Regions from separate parts of the Chryseobacterium sp. WG23 genome, predicted to be linked through region 3. Evidence: riboswitches for the same ligand, from Rfam matches in the RefSeq annotation. Region 3 holds a riboswitch; each other region holds the start of a gene.
What was found. Region 3 has a riboswitch for S-adenosylmethionine ahead of MP477_RS06275 (TonB-dependent siderophore receptor). Riboswitches for the same ligand answer to the same signal wherever they lie in the genome.
Positions count from the first base shown of each region.

Region 1 (7,397 bases), on a different contig from region 3:
TTATCTTCAGGAAGGTGATTTTCACGATATGATGGCCAAAAAAGCCCAATATTTCCTAAATAAAGTGAGAATGGACCTGCTGATTGATACCCAGCAATTAGATTCGGAATTTGCAAAAAAACTGCAATTGAAAACCGGAAAAACAATAGAGATGATAGATGAGGCAATAGAGCTTATTAAAAAAGCCCAGGACCCATATGCCAGTGTTATGAAAGAGGACTTAACAAGGATAAACAGACTCCTTGATGAGATCCTTAAATAAAGTAAAGTCCTGATTGGACAATGTAGAGATAGAACGAAGCCTGTCAAAAAACCAAAGATAAAAATTATGGAAAACCTTGATAACGAAAACATAGAAAATCAAAACGCGATAAACCTTAATAAAAGCGAAGACCAGTTTCAATCCAGAATAGATATGATTGAACTCCGTGCAAGCATTGATAAAGTAAAATCTGAAATTGGAAAAGTAATTGTAGGGCAGGAGAATATGATAGAACATCTGTTGGCTGCATTGCTCTCAAACGGACATGTTTTAATTGAAGGTGTTCCGGGAGTTGCCAAAACAATTACTGCAAAACTACTGGCAAAAACGATTGATGTAGGCTTCAGCAGAATTCAGTTTACCCCGGACCTTATGCCTTCCGATATTTTAGGAACATCAGTTTTCAATGTGAAAAATTCGGAGTTTGAATTTAAAAAAGGACCTGTTTTTTCCAATTTCATATTAATTGATGAGATCAACAGATCGCCTGCAAAAACACAGGCAGCTCTTTTTGAGGTAATGGAAGAAAGACAGATTACAATGGATGGTACCCGTTATATAATGGATGAACCTTTCCTTGTAGTAGCTACCCAAAACCCAATAGAGCATGAAGGAACCTATAGACTTCCTGAGGCTCAGCTGGACCGTTTTCTTTTCAAAATCAATGTGGGCTACCCTAATCTTGAACAGGAAATAGCTATTATCAGAAATCAGCATGAAAGTAAAAAAGAAGACAAAACCGAAGGCGTAAATCACGTAATTACCGCAGAACAGCTGAAAAGCTATCAGCATTTGGTAAAAGAAATCATTGTGGAAGCACAGTTGATGGAATATATTGCTAAAATTATTATCAATACCAGAGAAAACCAGTTTTTATATCTGGGTGCTTCTCCCAGAGCTTCGCTGGCGCTTCTTACAGCCTCAAAAGCATTTGCAGCATTGAGAGGAAGAGATTTTGTAACTCCGGAAGATATTAAAGAAGCAAGTTATGCTGTTTTACGACACAGAGTAATCGTTTCTCCGGAAAGAGAAATGGAGGGTCTTACCGCAGATGAAATTATCCGTCAAATCTTAGAGGGAATAGAAATTCCGAGATAGGTAGTAATAAATGATTGTGATAAAGCTAATAAACACTCACCCAAAACCTGTCATCTGCAACCTGCAACCTAAACAATGAAAAACTTATACATCAATACACGTTTCTTCTTTACGCTCATTGGAGTGGGTGTTCTGTATGTTTTGGCATTTTTCTTCCCGGCTTTGATGTGGGTTGCTCACATGGTATTACTGCTTTGTTTTCTTGCAGTAATGGTTGATTACCTACTTCTCTTTAATCAGAAAAATGCATTACAGGCTCAAAGAATAGTACCAGAGAAATTGTCCAATGGCGACGAAAACTTTGTAAAAATTGATATCAAAAACAATTACAGCTTTAAGATTACGACCAAAATTATTGATGAAATACCTTTCCAGTTTCAGAAAAGAGATTTTTTAATTGAAAAACATATTCATTCCGGGACCAATACTTTTTTCCAATATGCATTGGAACCCAAAGAAAGAGGAGAATACCATTTTGGAAGTCTGAATGTATATGCTTCCTCACCCTTGGGATTAGTTTCCAAAAGATTTAATTTCCAGAAAGATGCAGTCTTACCTTCCTATCCATCCTTTGTTCATCTCAGAAAATATGAACTGATGGCTTTGCAGAGCGAGTTTATGCTGGGAGGAATTAAGAAAGTCAGAAAGTTAGGGCATACCATGGAGTTTGAACAGATCAAGGATTATGTTCCTGGAGATGATATCAGAACCATTAACTGGAAGGCAACATCCAAAGCCAATCGTTTAATGGTTAATCAGTTTCAGGATGAGAAATCACAGCGTATTTTTATACTGATTGATAAAGGCAGAACGATGAAAATGCCTTTCAATGGATTAAGCCTGCTGGATTATTCCATTAATGCTGCCATGGCATTGTCCCATATTATTTTGAGAAAAGGAGACAGGGCCGGAATGATGACTTTTTCAAAAAAAGCAGAAAATAAAATTGCTGCCGATAATAAATCCGGGCAGTTGAAAAAAATCTCAGAAGCCCTGTACAATATTAAAACAGATTTTTTTGAAAGTGACTTCAACCGGTTGTACCAGGATGTAAAATATTCGCTCAACCAGAGAAGCTTAATTTTGCTTTTTACCAATTTTGAAACGCTGGACGGATTAAACCGCCAGTTGAAATATCTTCGTGGAATTGCTAAAAATCACTTGTTGGTAGTGGTGTTTTTCAAAAATGCTGAACTCCAAGCGCTGATCAATAAAAATCCTGAAAATATGCAGGAGATATATGATGAAATCGTCGCTGAAAAATTTGAATTTGAAAAGAAATTAATTATCCAGGAGCTGCGTAAATATGGAATTTACACCGTATATACCCTTCCTGAAAACCTGAATATTGATGTTATCAATAAATACTTGGAGATAAAAGCGAGAGGAATTTTATAACTTTGCAACAAGCAACAAGCAATAATGAAAATAACACTCAACAGAATAAACGACGACTTTTTATTTGAATGTACCAACTCCCAAGGAAACTCTATTCTTTTGGACAATACTTCCCAGCCGGGAGCTAAAGGTGTTTCTCCAATGGAAAGTGTCCTGATGGCTGTAGCAGGCTGCAGCGGAATTGATGTGGTTTCTATTTTAAAAAAGCAGCGTCAGGATATTAAAAGCTTTCAGGCAGAAGTGGAAGGAGAGAGAATTCAGGTAGATGATGCAAAGCCTTTTAAATCTATTAAAGTAAAATTCCTTTTGGAAGGAGAAATTGATCCTAAGAAAGCATTAAAAGCAGCAGAATTATCTTTTGAAAAATACTGTTCCGTATCAAAAACGTTAGAGCCGAATGTAGAAATCGGATACGAAGTTTTTGTGAATGGAGATAAAATTTAATTCTATTGTCTTAAAAAATAAAAAAAACCGGATGTCTCATCCGGTTTTTTTATGATTCACAGCCTATTAAAATGTCAGCCTTGGTTTAATAAGTTTAGCTACGGTAGCAGTCCATCCTGTCTGATGGGAAGCCCCTACGCCACGTCCATTGTCTCCATGGAAATATTCAAAGAAAGTGATATAATCTCTAAAGTGTTCATCATGATTAAATTTCGGATTTCCGCCGTTAAAAGCACGTTGGCCATGTTCATCCTTTAAGAAAATAGAGCAAAGTCTTTTACTGATATTTTGGGCTACTTCATCAAGATTTTTTTTATCCCCACTTCCTGTTGGAAACTCTACTTTCAGACTGTTCCCATAATAATAATGAAAACGCTGTAAGCTTTCCACAATCAGAAAATTAATAGGAAACCATATAGGGCCACGCCAGTTGCTGTTACCGCCAAACATTCTGCTGTCACTTTCTGCAGGAGTATAATAAACTATATTTTCCGTTCCGTGAACAGAAAATATAAAAGGATTTTCTTCATATACTTTAGACATGGCACGAATTCCGTAAGAACTTAAAAACTCCTTTTCATCAAGCATTCTTGTTAAAACTTTTGTCAGTCTGTTTTTACGAAGGATACTCATTAAGTGTTTCCTTCCATGTCCTTCCTCATCCCAATGAGAAACAAGCTTAGTAAGTTCAGGTTTGTTTTTTAAGATCCATTCCATTCTGCTTCTGAAGTTCGGCATCTTTTCCAGTAATCTGTGGTCTACGATTTCAACAGCAAAAAGAGGAATTAATCCCACAATACTTCTCAGCCTTAAAGATACACTGTCTCCGTTTCCAAGTTGAAGAACATCATAGAAAAAACCGTCTTCCTCATTCCAGAGTCCTTTGGTTCCTTCACCCAGATTTTCCATTGCTTCTGCGATATAAAGATAATGCTCAAAAAATTTAATAGCCATATCTTCATACACCTGGTAATATTGGGCCAGTTCCATTGCAATGCGCATCATATTTAAAGCGTACATGGCCATCCAGCTTGTTCCGTCAGCCTGTTCAAGATGCTGCCCATCTTTTAAAACCATATTCCGGTCAAAAGCACCAATGTTATCAAGACCCAGGAAACCGCCCCCGAAGATATTCTTTCCATTTTTATCCTTTCTGTTTACCCACCAGGTAAAGTTCAGGAGAAGCTTCTGGAATACTTTTTCCAGAAATAAAAGATCAGGTTTTCCATTATTTTTTTCATCAATTTTAAAAACCCTGAAGCAGGACCATGCATGTACAGGTGGGTTTACGTCGCTCATATTCCATTCATAGGCAGGAAGCTGCCCATTAGGATGCATATACCATTCCTTGGTCAATAGCAAAAGCTGTCCCTTGGCAAATTCTGCATCTATCATGGATAAAGGAACACAGTGAAAAGCCAGATCCCAGGTAGCATACCAGGGATATTCCCATTTATCAGGCATGGAAATAATATCCTTATTGTGGAGATGATTCCATTCTGTATTTCTTACATATTCATTAAAGTTTCTGGGTGCTTCAAAATTAGGATCACCTTTCAGCCACTTTCCAATATTGTAATGATAAAACTGTTTATTCCAGAGAAGTCCGGCAAAGGCCTGCCTTTGAACATTTCTTTCATCTTCATCAGGGGTGTCATGTTGAATTTCGCGGTAAAATTCTTCAGCTTCAGCTTTCCTGGTATTGAAGATCTCATCAAAGTTTTGAAAAGGTTCATCAGTTCCATCAGGACACAGTCTGAGTTCAAAAATCTTACATTGTCCGCCTTCAATAAGTTCGTCAATCAGAAAAGATGCTTTTGTTCCTCTTTTCTCAGGATTTACAGTGTCTCCCTTGTGAATAATAAAGTCATTAATACCGTCTTTGAAGTAAGTATTTTCAATCTTGGGAGCTCCGTAAAGCTTGGAAGTATTGGTTTCATTATCACAAAATACCCGTTTTGCATTCCCATTTCTGGAATATAGCTTTTTAATCGAAATACTGTCATGACCAATGCTGATACTCCCATCATGAGAAGAAGTCATTTCGCCCTTATAGGTATTATAGCCCCATTTCCAGTTGTTTCTGAACCATGCCGTTGGTGCTACCACAATTGGTGCGGCGTGCTGGCTTCGGTTACATACCGTAACCCTTACTAAAATATCGTTATGGTCAGCCTTACAATATTCAATGAAAATATCAAAATATTCATCGTCGTTGAAGATTCCGGTATCAAAAATTTCATATTCCGGTTCCTTTTTGCTGCGTTTTCCGTTTTCTGTAAGAAGCTCATCATAAGGAAATGCATTGATCGGATACTTATAAACCATTTTCATATAGCTATGAGTAGGAGTATTATCCAGGTAATAGAAAATTTCTTTGATATCTTCACCATGGTTTCCCTGAGGATTGCTCAACCCAAAGAACCGCTCTTTTACAATTTTATCTTTCTTGTTCCAAAATGAAAATGCAAAACAGAACAGCTGCTTGACATCGGAAATACCTGCAATACCTTCTTCTCCCCAACGGTAGGCATAGCTTTCTGCATTGTTATGATTGGTAAAGTTCCACGCATTTCCGTTTGGGCTGTAATCTTCACGTACATTTCCCCATTGCCGGTTGCTTACATAAGGTCCCCAGTTTTTCCATTTGGAATCTTGTAATCTTTCTTTTTCGGAGGTCATATCACATCATTTTTCTATACGAAGTTAGTTTTTTTGAAAAGTAATTCCAATTCCTATCATCTGAATAATTCTTAATATACCCTTGAAATACTTGTATTTATAGGGGATATTAAAATATTAAAATATTTTTTTTTTGAAATTAAAAGAAAAAAACTACCTTTGCATCATTCGTTCATTCAAATATTGAAAATGTTATCAAGAAAGGTTGAGGGATTAGACCCTATGAAACCTTAGCAACCCTTTGTGCAAGCAAAGAAGGTGCTACGTTCTACCAAAATAATTTTGGACAGATAACTACTGAAGTTCTTTTCAGCCATTTCCTGTGGCATTTTCAATTGTATTAAAAATAATAGAATTGAAAACAGAACTAAACTATATTAATCTTTCGTATCAAACCAATTCCCAAAAGGAATATTATATCCCGTTGAGCTATGAGCTTTTCGGGAAAGACCTGTTTACTGCACCCATTATTTTAATCAATCATGCGCTAACCGGAAACTCAAATGTATCCGGAGAAAAAGGATGGTGGAAACAATTAATTGGTGAAAATCAGGTAGTTGATACAAAAAAATATACAGTTCTGTGTTTTAATATTCCCGGAAACGGATATGATAATTTTTTAATTGAAGATTATGAAGATTTCACCCCGGCAGATATTGCCAATATCTTTTTGAAAGGGCTGGAAACTTTACAGATCAAAAAACTATATGCCATTATTGGAGGCTCTCTGGGAGGAAGCATTGCTTGGGAAATGCTTACAAAGCAGCCTAAACTGACGGAAATATTTATTCCTATAGCCTGTGATTACAGAACTCACGATTGGCTGCATGCACAATGTCTGGTTCAGAAGTTTTTATTGAATGATAAAGATGAACCTCTGCAAAAAGCCAGAATTCATGCTATGTTGTGTTACCGGACTCCACAATCACTCAATAACAGATTTCAAAACAAATACAATAAGGAGAAAAAAAGCTTAGAATCGGAAGATTGGCTGGTTTATCACGGTAATGCATTAAACGATAGATTTAGTTTAAAAGCATATAAGCTCATGAACCATCTGTTAATGAATATCAATGCAGATGAATCAATGCTGGATAAAGTCCAGGCACGAATGCACATGATCTCCGTTGATACAGATTTATTCTTTCCTGCTTCTGAGATCAGGATGTGTTTTGAAAGAATGGCAGAGAAAAATAAGAATGTTTCTTATCACGAGATCCAGTCAGTACATGGGCATGACGCCTTCCTAATGGAATACCAACAATTAAATACTATCATAAAAAATATTTTATATACTCATGAAAAATGCTAACGAAATAAAATTTTTGAAGAACAGATCAATCATTAAATTTGAAGGAGAAGATTTCCTTGGAGAAATCGGAATTGACGGACGAATTTTTAAAGCGCTCACTTTAGCGCGTATCAGTGTAGGGGTAATTTCCCAGCAAGCTATAGAAAACGGAATCTCTATTTTGGTTCAGGAAAATGATGCAGAAAAAGCAGTGGCTTGTCT
Region 1 is NZ_JALCZE010000010.1:234,953-242,349, forward strand. Features, by position in the region: gene MP477_RS16710 (hypothetical protein) at 1-262, shown strand, start outside; gene MP477_RS16715 (MoxR family ATPase) at 329-1,360, shown strand; gene MP477_RS16720 (DUF58 domain-containing protein) at 1,436-2,758, shown strand; gene MP477_RS16725 (OsmC family protein) at 2,783-3,202, shown strand; gene MP477_RS16730 (glucosidase) at 3,269-5,884, opposite strand; SAM riboswitch class I at 6,074-6,181, shown strand; gene MP477_RS22855 (alpha/beta fold hydrolase) at 6,240-7,196, shown strand; gene MP477_RS22860 (ACT domain-containing protein) at 7,183-7,397, shown strand, end outside.
Region 1: it holds a riboswitch for S-adenosylmethionine, as region 3 does, so the genes downstream of both, MP477_RS22855 (alpha/beta fold hydrolase) here and MP477_RS06275 (TonB-dependent siderophore receptor) in region 3, are expected to answer to the same signal.

Region 2 (7,397 bases), on a different contig from region 3:
TCTTAAATGCTGATGAAAATATTCAGGATCCCTACAACACTCAAAATTATAATAAATATGGATATGTACTGAACAATCCATTGATGTATAATGACCCTAGTGGAGAATTTATTTGGTGGATTCCTGCGGCAGTTGCTGTTGTCTCAGAACTTTTCACCATGTATTATTCGCAAACTCCTTTTGATCCGCTACGTTTTACAAGTAGTCTAATCATGTCATATGCAAGTGCTATGGTAGCTTCTCAAATCGGGGATGTTTTTAAAATGGCTTCTGTAATAAAGTCGTTAGGAAAAATGACAATGATTGTACGGGCCGGAGCACACGCTGTTGCTCAAGGTGTTTTATCTTTTGTACAAGGTGGAAACTTTTTAAGCGGTGCTTTAAGTGGTGCCTTTTCTAGTATTTCAAATGATCTGCTAGATTTTGCATTAAAAGATGTTGATGCCGGGAGCATATTAAAAAGTAATGGCTTTGCTTTATTAAACGGTGCTGTTAGTGGAGGTGTTGGTTCTGTATTAGGAGGTGGAAACTTCTGGATGGGAGCTGGACAAGGACTGATTGTTACAGCGTTTAACTATCTTGCTCATAAAACAGAGAATGGCCCGAAACCTAAAAAATCTGCTTACGAACAGATTAAAACTGTACTTGATGCATTAGGCTTAAATATGGCAACAAAAGAGGCTATTTTAGAATTTGTATCTCACGCCGACGATCTGGGAAAGGCAGGAAAACAATTCAAAAATATAGTAGGTAAAGCAGGAAAATTTTTAGGTTTTGCATCTGCTGCGACCGCAATCGCTGATTATATTCAAACTCCAACAACTGCAGGTATATTAAAAATGCTGGTCACATCTACATCTCTTGCAGTATCTGCAGTCGGTACAGGTGGAGCAGCTACCACATTCGTAGGCTGGGCATTAGCTTTTTCAGACGCTTCAGGCCTTTCCGATTTCGCATACGGTACGGTAGGAAGTGCAATTGACAAATACCTTTATGGAGGAAAGTCGTTAGGAAAAGCAATGTATAAAAGTATTGAAAATACGATTAAGCCCCTAATTAATAATCAAAAGTTTAATTTTGCACACTAAATGAAGTACTTTTTATTTATACCTTTTATGATCTACCAGTTTTTGAAAAAGCGAAATAAAACTGATAACAATGCCTATATGAATAGCATCCTGATTCTTATTTTATATACAATCCTATATACTTTTTTTCTAGTTCCTCAAAGTTTAGATTTTATATTTATTATAATCAATAAAATTTCTGCTATTCTGGGACTTTCAAAGGATAATAGATGGGCTAAATATGCCTTCTTTATTATATTAACCATACCTTTCTTTATCTTTATCAGAAAGAAAAGATTGGATAATATAAAATTTAGTGATGTAGAATATAAAATAGCTTATGTACTGACAGGTTTTATCATCTGGCTTCCCGTAACTCTTTTTATTTTTTTACTCGCTAGACTTTTAATGATTGAATATAAGATTCTTTAAATTAACAATACCAATTTTCGAATTAAAAATCTCATCTGTATAATATCAGAAAAAAGTAGAGTTTTAAAACTCCAATACCATTGTGAGAGCCATCTTACAATTAAGAGACTGCCTTATTCATAAGGTGGTCTCTTTCATTATAACTTCCACTTCTATTAGTTTTTTTTTACAAAAAAACCACCGCAAGTGCAGTGGCTTAAAAAAATCAAATCTAATTATTGGATTATAAACTATAAATTCGGGTTGTTTTCAGATTCCTTCTGTGGAATACTAAATAAGTAATACCTGCTATTCGGCACAAATCCTGTTTGATCAGGGAATGCAAAATTAGTATGACCTCTTCCATCAACCGTTTTTACCGTTCCGTTCGGTGTGGTAACCTGAACTTTAACAGGTTCTCCATTGGCATCCACGAAACGTTTCCTTACTACTGTCCCCTGTGTTCTGATGATATCTGAAAGAGAAAAACCTTCTCCAAATAATTCTTTTCTTCTTTCAATTAAAATTTCCTTCACTACATCATTCTGGGCTAAAGAGCCACTGTAAACATTAGCATTTCTTGCAGATTTCAGTTGATTTAAAACAGTGACTGCCTGGGATACATTTCCGTTTCTTGCTTCTGCTTCCGCTTCAATCAGGTACATCTCAGCAGCTCTCATATAGACGATATCAGCAATAAGTCCTGATTTAAATTTAAACTTAGCATACCTCAGCAACCCTTCTCTTCCTTTAAGGCCATCCCATGAGAAAAGCTGAGATCTGATATCATTAGCATCAAAGAGGTCTTTAAAATAAGGATCAGCCATAAAACTGTAATAATAACTTCCGGAAGAAGATACATCCAGATAATGGAATGCATAACTCGCCCCCGACTGCTCCTGGGTTTGTCCGTGTCCCCAAATCCATTCAGCATTATTGATATCGTTGAAACCATCCTTATATTTCTCCGGAGCCATCAAAGGATACCCTTCTCTTGCAACTTTTGCTGCAGCTGCAGCTTTACTCCATTCTCCTGTATTCAGATAAGTTCTTGCCAAGATCCCGTTTACTACAGAACGATTGATCTTATCTTTATTGTTTCTCGTATAATCTTTCAATAAATCATCAGCATCTGTAAGATCATTTTTCACTAAAGCATAGATCTCTTCCAGGCTTGCTCTTTTCTTCCCTACTGTAGTTATCGTTGAAGGTTCCGTATAGATTGGAGCTGTTAATGCTGTCTTATCTTTCAGGTAACTGAACTGATAAAAACTGGCAAGATTCAGATAACAGAAAGCCCGTAAAGCCTTTGCCTGGCCCTTCACCTGATTCTTTTTTTCCTGACTTCCTTCTGTTCCGTCAATCCTTGCAATCACATTATTCATATTATTAATGGCAGAATAGAGCATCGACCAGATAAATAATGGACGGCTTGCTGTATTATTGACCATTTCTGTAAATGTATAGGTAGAAGAAAAACCATATTTATTAGTCAGTACAGCAACATCACTTCCCATAGCATCACTTGCTCTTAAAACAGTTGAATACCCGATATTGGCATAAGTAGTTCCGTCATCATTGAATCTGGCCCAGGTTCCGTTGATTACTGTTTCTGCACTTTCAGCAGTTTTAAAAACTTCCACATCATTAGCCTGATCGGTAGGAGCTGTTGCCAGGTCACTTTCACAGCTGGTCAATGACCATGCTGTAAGTAAGGCAAAAGATAAATATTTTAATTTTTTCATTGTTTCAATTTTAAAAGTTAAAGAGTTGCCTGAAGACCAAAAGTGATTGTTCTCATGGCAGGATACCTGTAATAAGTAGTACCGTCCAATGCCTGTTCAGGATCCATTCCTTTATGCTTATAGAAGGTCAGAAGATTTTCTGCCTGAACATAGATTCTGAACTTTTTAAGTCCAAGTTTTTCAAAATAATCTGAAGGAAGAGTATATCCCAGACTTACATTTTTAAGTCTTGCATACGTTCCGGAATATAAGAATCTTGAAGAATTGGACGTCCAGTTATTGGTAATTGTACTCAATGCAGGTACATCCGTATTAGGATTTTCAGGCGTCCATCTGTTTAACATTTCTACACTCCACGCACGACCTCCGGCGCTTCCGTTATGCATAATTGAGGTATAATCGGTATCAAGAATTTTACCTCCGATTTTGAAAGTCAGCAATCCCGAGAAGTCGAAATTCTTATAGGTAATACTTGTACTAAGCCCTCCGGTTACTTTTGGCAATGCAGATCCCTGCAATGTTCTTGTTGCTTTTGCATATTCAGAAGTAGTTCCTTCCACTGTGTTTCCATTAGCATCTGTACCAATGGTTTTCCATAATGGTCTTCCGTTACTTGCATCTACCCCTGCCCATTCCGGAATATAGAAATCATATACAGAACCTCCTACCTGTAACAGCTTCGTTCCGGTAAGGATAGAACCTTTAGGTAATTTCGTAATCTTATTATTCAGTGTACTCAGGTTAAGGTCTAAATTCCATTGGAAATCATCCGTCTTGATTGGCGTCGTAAAAAGGGAGAATTCAAAACCTGTATTTTTTATGGTTCCGATATTGGCCGGGAAATCATTAATCCCTAAAGACGGAGCTACCGGCATATTAAATAGAAGATCCTGGCTTTTTCGCTCAAAATATTCGATATTTCCTTTCACTCTGTTATTAAGAATCGCAAACTCTAATCCTACGTTCAGATTAAGATTCGTCTCCCACTTTAAGCCGTTGGTTCTCGCTTTCTCAAGTACGGCACCAGGCTCACCAAGGTTGTTATAAAATTTATAAAGCTCCTGGTAAGCGTAATAAAGAGGTAGTTTATTAGGCTGTAATAATTTATCATTCCCCTGCCCTCCATAACTTGCACGAAGTGTCAGTTGATTAAAGAAATTCAGATTTTTTATAAATCCCTCGTTAGAAATCTTCCATGAACCTCCTACAGACCAGAATTTCCCCCAACGGTTATCCTCAAAGAATCTTGAAGAACCGTCTGCCCTTCCTGAGGCTGACAGGAAATAGGTATTGTTAAAATCATATTCCACTTTTCCAAGATAACTTAGCAGGCTGACCTTATCACTGTTTCCACTGAAACTCCCCAACAAGGCTGCAGCATCCGGCTCATAATAGTATGGAAGTGAAAACTGACTTCGGGTACCGGAGATTGTCTGATAATCATATTTATAAAATTCCTGACCTGCCAACACATTAAAATGATGCTTTCCGAATTTTTTATCAAACGTCAGAATATTACTCGTGGTATAAGATAAAGTTCTGCTGTTTGACTTTGTGACCGATCCTCCAATCTCACTACCCTGCCCAATAAGTGGGTTTGAATAATAATGTCCATTATAATTGACTAAATCTACGGAAAAACTTGTCCTGAACTTCAATTCAGGTAAGAATGTGAAGTCCATAAAACCTTTTCCAGAGAAGTTATCTTCTTTATTTTCGTTTTTATCTAAAGGTAAAGTTGCCGCTAAATTTTGATTCTGAAGAGCGTTGGTAGGCCTGTATTTTCCAAAATCGTAAATTCTGTTTCCTGCACCATCCAATATATATGACCCATCGGGGTTTCTCTCATAATAAGGATAAAACGAAGGAACAGATCTTGCTGCCTGGATAACATTGCTTGTATTGGAATCTGAAGACGTAGGAGCCTGCTGAATGCTGTTGGTATAACTTAAATTCACCCCTACATTCAGCCATTTCTTAACTTCAGAATTGAGTTTTAACCTTGTGCTGTATTTTTTAAATCCGGATTCAATGGCAATCCCTTTATCATCAAGATATCCCAATGAGAAAAAGTAATTGCTTTTTTCACTTCCTCCACTGATATCCAGATCTACCTGATTCCTGGAAGCCACTCTCTGTAAAACATCTCTCCAGTCATCATTCCATAATGGTATTGCTCCGGGTAACAATTTCCCGTCTGTACCTACAGGTTTTGAATAATTAGCTCCATAAGGATTAATACCCAGTTCAGAGATAAGATTATTGGTAGCCATCTGGGCTGCCTGCTGCCCATTTACCTGTGTGGATCTGTATCCGTTTCTCAATGCTTCCCAATACAGCTGGAAATACTGATCTGTATTTACCTGTTCGTAGTCTTTTACCGCTCTGCCGGAAAAACCCTGGCTTATATTAAAGTTGATTCTGGCTTCTCCTTTTTTACCGGACTTGGTCGTAATAATAATAATCCCATTCGCCCCTCTTGATCCATAAAGAGCACTTGCCGTAGCATCTTTCAGCACACTGACTGATTCTATATCATTAGGGCTTATAGAGTTCAGATTTCCGTCAAAAGGAATACCGTCTACCACATATAAAGGATCGCTGGACGCACTGATAGAGCCAATTCCTCTGATCCTGATTGTAGCTGTAGATCCCGGCTGTCCGGAAGAACTTGTTGTTTGTACTCCCGCCACCTGTCCTTCCAATGCTTTGGTAATATTGGTAACAGGTCTGTTGTTAATTTTATCACTGGAAATAGTTGCCACAGAACCGGTATAGCTGGTTCTTTTAGCCTTTCCGTAAGCTACCACCACCACTTCATCAAGTTCCTTCTCATTGAGTGTATCTTTTTTAGATTTGGTATCCTGCCCGTGTATGCTTCCAATTCCTAAAAAGAATACCGCTACAGGGGGAATCCAAATTTTTGAGCTAATCAAATTTTTATTAATCATAATCAATTTTGTTTATCATATATTAAAATTTTGCCCTTTGCAGATAATACAGCAAAGGGCATCGATAAATACGATAAACCTAATGCTTATTTTTCCTTTAAAGGCTGAATGTAACACCTTGCACAAGAGCAGGTTGTTAAGATTTCATTGGGTCAGTTCCCTCCATCTTTCTTTATAAGCCGATCGAAATATGACTGCAAATCTAGAAATATTTAGTCTACAAAACAAGTAGACTTATAATTTTTCATGATAATTTTTCAAAAATTAACTTAATATTTTATTAAAAAGCCGGTAAAATAAGGACTTACAAAAATTGGCACTTTAACAAACATGACAAATATCATTATAGATAATGCAAAGGAGAAAAATGAAAAAAAATAAAATTCTACTCTTTAAAGGAAAAAGTTTTAATTTTATAGAATGAAAGTTTTAATTATAAACGGGCCTAATCTCAATCTTTTAGGCACCAGAGAACCGGAAATCTATGGAACAATCTCCATGGAAACTTATTTGGAAAATTTAAAATCCGAGTTTCATTCTTATGAATTAAAATATTATCAATCCAATATTGAAGGAGAGCTTATCAACAGGCTTCAGGAAGATGATTTTGATGCTGTTGTCATCAATCCAGGTGCTTTCACACACTACTCTTATGCCATAGCAGATTGTTTAAAAAATATTCAGAAACCTAAAGTGGAAGTTCACATCAGCAACATTTATAAAAGAGAGGAATTCCGGCAAAAGTCTGTGACTGCCGCCAATACCGATGCTGTTTTGTCTGGCTTCGGAATGGAGGGATACAGATTGGCATTACTGGGATTAAAATAATTTCTCAGTTTCTCCTCAGATTTAGCAAATTCTGCAAATGATTGCGTTGTAAAATAAACAATAAAAATAGAAAAGCCTCATCAGTGATGAGGCTTTTGTGTATGTTGTAAGCAATCTTATTAGATAGTCTGTCCCTGTAATTGAGGTCCTGAAGCAATTAGTTTTTTACCGGCTTCAGTATCACAGTACTGTTCAAAGTTTTTAATATATCTTGAAGCAAGGTCTTTTGCTTTTTCTTCCCACTCGGAAACATTACCGTAAGTATCTCTAGGATCCAGAATACCTGCAGAAACATTTGGAAGTTCGGTAGGAATTTCAAGATTCATGATGGGAACCTGAGTTTTAGGAGCGTTATCAATAGAACCGTCAATAATAGCATCAATGATTGCTCTTGT
Region 2 is NZ_JALCZE010000010.1:74,350-81,746, reverse strand. Features, by position in the region: gene MP477_RS15980 (RHS repeat-associated core domain-containing protein) at 1-1,088, shown strand, start outside; gene MP477_RS15975 (RagB/SusD family nutrient uptake outer membrane protein) at 1,730-3,223, opposite strand; gene MP477_RS15970 (TonB-dependent receptor) at 3,241-6,174, opposite strand; SAM riboswitch class I at 6,258-6,355, opposite strand; gene MP477_RS15965 (type II 3-dehydroquinate dehydratase) at 6,595-7,002, shown strand; gene pckA (phosphoenolpyruvate carboxykinase (ATP)) at 7,122-7,397, opposite strand, start outside.
Region 2: it holds a riboswitch for S-adenosylmethionine, as region 3 does, so the genes downstream of both, MP477_RS15970 (TonB-dependent receptor) here and MP477_RS06275 (TonB-dependent siderophore receptor) in region 3, are expected to answer to the same signal.

Region 3 (7,397 bases):
ATATCCTGAAAATTCCTGCCCAAGAGTAAGGGGAGTAGCATCCATCAGGTGAGTCCTTCCGATTTTTACAACATCCTTGAATGCTTTGGATTTTTCAGATAATGTATTTTTTAATTTTTCTACAGCAGGAATCGTTACTTCCACTACTTTTTTATACGCAGCAATATGCATCGCTGTAGGATAGGTATCATTGGATGATTGAGATTTGTTGACATCGTCATTTGGGTGAATTTCAGATTTTTCTCCTAAAGTACCCCCATTATTGACATGTGCCCTGTTGGAAACAACTTCATTGACATTCATGTTTGACTGGGTTCCTGAGCCGGTCTGCCAAATAACCAGTGGAAACTGATCATTGAGCTTGCCCTCCAGAATTTCATCACAGACTTTAGCAATCATATCTCTTTTTTCAGCGGGAAGAACTCCCAAATCACTATTGGCGTACGCTGCTGCTTTTTTCAAATAGGCAAATGCCTCAATGATTTCATGTGGCATTGAGCCCTCAGGACCTATTTTAAAATTATTTCTGGAACGCTCTGTCTGTGCTCCCCAAAGTTTATCTGCAGGTACCTGCACTTCGCCCATGGTGTCTTTTTCTATTCTGTAATTCATTGTGATTGAAATTTTTATAAAGTTACTGATAACACCAGAATTTCGCAATTTATAATCATTATAAATATCAATTTTAATGACTGATTTTACTCATATTTTTTACGGTAGCCGTATTTTTGCGCAAACAAAAAATTGAATGGAATTTAGATATCAGGATCCGTATCCAATTCAGAAAGATGATACGGTGTATAAAAAGCTTACATCAGATTATGTAAAAGTTGAAAAATTAGGAGACAGAGAAATCTTAACTGTAGATCCTAAAGGGTTGGAATTACTTGCTGAGGAAGCTATGGCGGATGTTTCTTTTATGTTGCGTTCTTCTCACTTAGAGAGTCTTAGAAGAATTATTGATGATCCTGAAGCTACGGACAATGACCGATTTGTTGCTTATAACTTGCTACAGAACGCTGCAGTAGCTGCTGAGGGAGCTCTTCCTTCTTGTCAGGATACAGGAACAGCAATTGTAATGGGTAAAAAAGGAGAAAATGTATACACAGGAGTAGACGACGGTGAGTTTTTAAGCCGTGGAATTTTCAATACCTACCAAAAAAGAAACTTAAGATATTCTCAGGTAGTCCCTTTAACCATGTTTGACGAGAAAAATTCAGGATCAAACCTTCCGGCACAGATTGATATCTATGCTAAAAAAGGAGATTATTATGAGTTCTTGTTTTTAACAAAAGGAGGAGGTTCTGCCAATAAAACATTTCTGTACCAAAAGACAAAATCTTTACTGAACGAAAAGTCTCTTGAAGAGTTTGTCAAAGAGAAAATTTCAGATCTTGGAACGGCAGCCTGCCCTCCGTATCACCTTGCTTTAGTCATTGGAGGAACTTCTGCAGAAGCGAACCTTGCGGCTGTAAAGAAAGCTTCCGCTAAATATTATGACCATCTTCCGACGGAAGGAAATGAAGCCGGACAGGCGTTCAGAGATCTTGAATGGGAGGCTAAAGTTCAGAAAATATGCCAGGAAAGTGCTATTGGAGCACAGTTTGGAGGGAAATATCTTACCCATGATGTACGAGTGATCAGACTTCCAAGACATGCTGCTTCATGTCCGGTAGGAATGGGAGTTTCCTGTTCTGCAGATAGAAATATCAAAGGAAAAATTACAAAAGAAGGAATTTTCCTTGAGCAACTGGAACAGGATCCAAAAAGATTCTTACCAGCTACACCTCCTCATTTGGAAGAAGCTGTGGAAGTTGATTTGAATAAGCCTATGCAGGATATTCTAGCTGATCTTTCAAAATATCCAATCAAAACAAGACTAAAATTAAATGGTACTCTTATCGTAGCAAGAGATATTGCTCACGCTAAGATCAAGGAACTGATAGATAGTGGAAAACCAATGCCAGAGTATTTCAAAAACCACCCGATTTATTATGCCGGGCCTGCAAAGACTCCGGAAGGAATGGCATCAGGAAGTTTCGGACCTACTACTGCAGGAAGAATGGATGTGTATGTTGACGAGTTTCAAAGCCATGGCGGAAGTATGATTATGCTGGCTAAAGGAAACAGAAGTAAAGATGTTGCAGATGCATGTAATAAATATGGAGGGTTCTATCTTGGATCTATCGGAGGGCCTGCAGCTATCCTTGCAAAGGATAATATTGTATCTGTAGATGTCGTGGATTTCCCTGAATTGGGGATGGAAGCCGTAAGAAAAATTGAAGTAAAAGACTTCCCTGCATTCATTATTACAGATGATAAAGGAAATGATTTCTTCGCAAATCTTGCCCACTAGTTAGTTTAAAATTAAAATAAATTATAAAATAGAGCCTATATCTTTTGTGTAAAAAAGAAAAAAGCTCTATTTTTGCCTAAAATCTAAAGAGAATGATAACTATTTTATCAGCATTTTGGCCGTTCTACCAGTTCCTATGGACTGTATTCTTTATTACTATGTTCTTAGTAGGGTTCTGGTGTATTTTTATGTTCTTCGGATTGGTCATTCCAATGTGGCTTACGGAAGGTTTGAAAGAATACTTTGGAAAAGTAAAGGCTTTCGATCCTGAAGATATCAGAAGAAAGAATATTTATGAGCAGGAAGGTGTAGAGGTTCTTTACAACCAGCCTAAGGGTAACGGACCTTTCATTCACGATCACGGACATCATCATTAATTGATTGTCATTGCTTTTTCACCTTAATTCTGAAAAAGTAATATCAAAGCAAAACAACATATATAAACCGCTTAATTTTTTAGGCGGTTTTTCTATTTGTTATTTCTCAGATTTTCAGGAGCAACACCAAATTTCTTTTTAAAGGCGCGTGTAAAATTCTGTACATATTCATACCCGCATTCAATAGCGATTTCTTTGATCATTACATCACTGTTGGTAATCAGTTTTTTCGCCTTTAGCATTCTTAGTTCAGAAATATAATGGGATATGGTCATATGATACTGGGTTTTGAATTCCTGCCGGATTATATTCTGATTAATCCCGAGTAGTTTTCCTATTTCTTCAGCCTTTATATTGCTGTGGTAATTTTCATCCAGGTATTTTTTGATCATTTCCGGAGTCCCCGGTTTTGATGGTCCCCTGTTTTTTTCATGGAACTGCTCAAATACAAGAATAAGAAGCTTAATAATCTTTGCCTCGATAAACAACTTCTGAATAACACCTTTCTTTGGAGAATCTATGATTTCTTTAAGAATCATATGCATTTCAACGGTCATGTTGGGAGGTGTTTCTTTATGCAGATAGATGAAATTATTCGTGATCATATTTTCCAGTATATCCGTGCTTTCCTGGCTGGATTGAGGATTAATAAGGTTGACAATATACTGATAGTCAATCCGGATCAGCAAATATTTGAGTGCTTCCTGACTCTCACAGTGTAATTCAGCTTTATTTTCTTCCGAAGAATAATAAAGGATGTATTGATTTTTTCTAAAAACCATTGGAAGCAGGCAGGTAGATTTTTCAAGATAAATGTCTGACCCCAACAGGAAGAGCAGGGTAAAGCTCGATCCAGCTTCCAGTATTGAAGTTCTTGAATATCGTTCGGAACAAAATTCTATGCTAATATTATCTGAGGCAAATAATATCTTTTCTCCATTTAAATAACTCATAATCAGCATTGTTTTTAATGATATCCATATATAACTCCTATACCGGATAACTAAAAGTTGGGAAATGATAACTCTGAATTAAACGGGAAAGCTACTTTTGTGCAAAATTAATTAAATTTAGAATAATTAAAAATAATATTGATTATGTTTGAAAATCTATATTTTGCGATGAGAAAAATAAATGTGGGAATGATGCTGATATTCATTGCTTTGAATAGTTTATATGCACAGGGAAATCCACAAAACTGTACAAATACAGATCCTGGAAATAATCCTGGAGATGTAGGATGTGTGAAATTTACATACCGTGGCCAAACAGTTTCTTATACTACGGTAAGAGGAAATGATGGAAAAATATGGCTGCAGCAGAATCTGGGAAGCTCTAAGGTAGCCTCTTCTCTGGATGATGAAGCTTCATATGGTGATCTTTTTCAATGGGGAAGATGGGATGACGGACATCAGGAAAGAAATTCTGCCACCATTTCTGCTCCAACCCCTAACAGACCGGATGGTTTAGCAGGAGTGAGCTCGTATATCATAGGAACACCCGCGTGGTGGTCCACTCTTGAGCCTACTGATGAATGGACTGCAAAGAACATAGATGGGCTAGGAAAAACAGTGGGTGTAGACCCATGCAAGGCAATAGGTGCTGATTGGAGAATGCCAACACAGGCAGACTGGGGGAGTATTGTTAACCTTGAAGGTGTTACGGCTCCCGCAAGTGCTTACAACAGTCATCTGAAATTGCCTGCAGGAGGATATCGCAGTTCTTCAGACGCTAGTTTTACTTTTGTAGGAAAGAGAGGATATTTCTGGAGTTCGGATATATCCGGACTTGGAGGGAAATATCTGTACGTAGGGACCATAAGTGCGAATGCTTCAGCAGGGGCACCCAGAGGGCAGGGGGCATCGGTAAGATGTATTAAACCTACCTCGGAACTTGCTACTTCGGAGGTAAGACTCAATCATAACAACATAGGGGTTTATCCCAATCCAACAAAAGGAATTCTGACCATTAAAGCAGATTCCACGATTGAAAGTATAAACATAACAAATACGGTAGGACAAAAGATGGACGCCGGGTTTTTAAATGATCAGATGAATATGACAGGACTTCCGGACGGTTTATACATTGTAGAAATAAAATTAAAAAACGGACAGACGGTTTCTAAAAAGATTATTAAAGGATAAGCAGTCTTCTTGTAGAATCACTGTATTCCCTTTACATAAAATAGTTCACTTCAATTACAATTACTTTTATTAGGGAGGCTTATGAAATTTTTCATAAGCCTTTTTTATGCTGCGTTTGTAAATCGTAAAAACGGCTTTTGCATATTGAAAAAAATAGTCTACTTTTGCAGTAGATTTATCAAGAAAGGTGGAGGGATTTGGCCCAAAGAAACCTTAGCAACCTACACAATTCCAACAGTGTAAAGGTGCTAATTCCAACCCGATGGGGGAGATAATTGAAGTCAATATTCTTATATGAATTCCATTTCTTGAAGTCTTGTGTGTCTGAGGATTGATTCTCGGAATGTATAATAATTTTTGCAGGAACAAAAGATGAAAAAAGTAAGCATAGCTGTATTATTGCTTGGTGCCATTGGGATCGCTGCCCAGGAACAGGAAGAAAAAGGAAAACAAATTGAAGATATTATCATCGTAGGCAACCGAAATGTTAAAAGGACAAAACTAGAGACGCCGGTTCCTGTAGATGTTATTAATATCGATAAAATACAGAAAGCATCCCCACAAATAACGGTTCAGGATTTATTGAACTATGTCATTCCCTCATTTAATTCTGTAAGACAGTCTGCTTCTGACGGAACCGAGCATATTGATCCAGTGACATTGAGAGGAATGGGCCCGGATCAGGTCTTAGTATTGGTTAATGGGAAAAGAAGACATACCACTTCTTTGGTCAACTATCAGAATACAGTTGGAAATGGTTCTGTGGGAACAGATTTGAGTACAATTCCTGTTATTGCTATTGAAAAAATTGAAGTATTAAGAGATGGAGCAGCGGCACAGTATGGCTCTGATGCCATTGCGGGAGTAATCAATATTATTCTCAAAAAGAATGCAGGCGCATCAGCAAGTATTACCTACGGATTAAGCGGAAGGAATGATGGGGACACCTACCAGGCAGGAGTTAATTACGGGGCATCATTAGGAAAAAAAGAAGGTTACGTCAATCTTTCGTTACAGCTAAGCCACAGAGGAAAAACAACAAGGACTCAAAATCATGATTTAGATATTTTCGGAAATAATTTTGCGTATCCTTTCGCTGATGATCCTGAGGCCGCAAGAGCTGCAGATGATGAGGAAATTAAAAAAAGGGGTTTAACCCGTGATTACTTCAACTTTCAGATTGGAGACGCACAGATCAAGCAGGCGCAGCTGTTTTTTAATTCAGAATATTCTTTTAATAACAATTTTAAACTTTATTCCTTTGGAGGCTTCAGTATTAAAGAAGGAAAAGGATATGGTTTCAGAAGGCTTCCCAGTGAAACGTTTAATGTTGTTTCATCCATTTATCCCAATGGATTTCAGGCGGAGCTGGGATCTCAGGTATATGATATCTCTTATGCCGTCGGAGCAAAATATAATGTAAACAACTGGCTTTTTGATGTAAGCAATACATTTGGAAACAATACGTTCAATTATAATGTAAGCAATACGAATAATGCTTCTTTAGGAGCAAAATCGCCGACCCGATTTTATGCCGGAGCACACAGTTTTCTGCAAAATACCCTTAATCTTGATGTTTCTAGAAATATAAACCGGATTAATATTGCATTTGGAGGTGAATTCAGATTTGAACAATATCAGATCAAATCCGGAGATCCTGCATCTTATACTCAGTATGATGTTAACGGAAATGTAGCTGGTACGGGATCAACAGTGATCGGAGCAGGAGGATCGCAATCATTCATTGGCTTTTCACCGGATAATACTTTAAAAAAAGACAGGCATTCTACAGCGGTATATGCTGATATATCTTATGATTTGGATAAAAAGCTGAATATTGATGCAGCAGCAAGGTTTGAAAACTATTCTGATTTTGGAAATACCCTGAATGGAAAACTAGCCGTACGGTATGAGTTTATAAAAAATTATGCTGTAAGAGCAGCAGTAGGAACAGGTTTCAGAGCTCCTTCCCTACAGCAGCAGTATTTCAATAATTCTTATGCAGATATTTCAACTTCAGGATCTACGATTGTAACCAAAGGGATTTTTAATAATGACAGTAAAGCTGCACAGGTGCTTGGATTTGATAAGCTAAAACAGGAAACCTCTGTCAACGGAAGCGTTGGATTTACTTTAAAGCCGGTGAAAGGCCTATTCATTACTTTAGACGGATACTTCATTAAAGTGAAAGACAGGATTGTCATTACAAGTAATATTACAGATTCCAGGTTATCAGACCCTGATGTAGTAGGCGTGGGAAAAGAGGTCGAAAGCGGAAGGTTTTTTGCTAATGCTATTGATACCGAAACCAAAGGAGTGGATCTGGTTATTTCCTATGACTGGAAGTTGGAAGGCGGAAACCTTAATATAAACCTTGCCGGAAATTATACAGAAACAAAAATTACAGATTTTCATTTTCCTGAAAACCTGGGAACTCCTCAGAATGAATTTTTTGGACCCGACCAGATCAATATTATTGAAACTTTATCACCCAAAACAAAAGCCTCATTAGGATTGAAT
Region 3 is NZ_JALCZE010000003.1:218,305-225,701, forward strand. Features, by position in the region: gene fumC (class II fumarate hydratase) at 1-612, opposite strand, end outside; gene MP477_RS06255 (fumarate hydratase) at 749-2,356, shown strand; gene MP477_RS06260 (hypothetical protein) at 2,449-2,733, shown strand; gene MP477_RS06265 (helix-turn-helix transcriptional regulator) at 2,826-3,686, opposite strand; gene MP477_RS06270 (T9SS type A sorting domain-containing protein) at 3,831-4,877, shown strand; SAM riboswitch class I at 5,050-5,155, shown strand; gene MP477_RS06275 (TonB-dependent siderophore receptor) at 5,250-7,397, shown strand, end outside.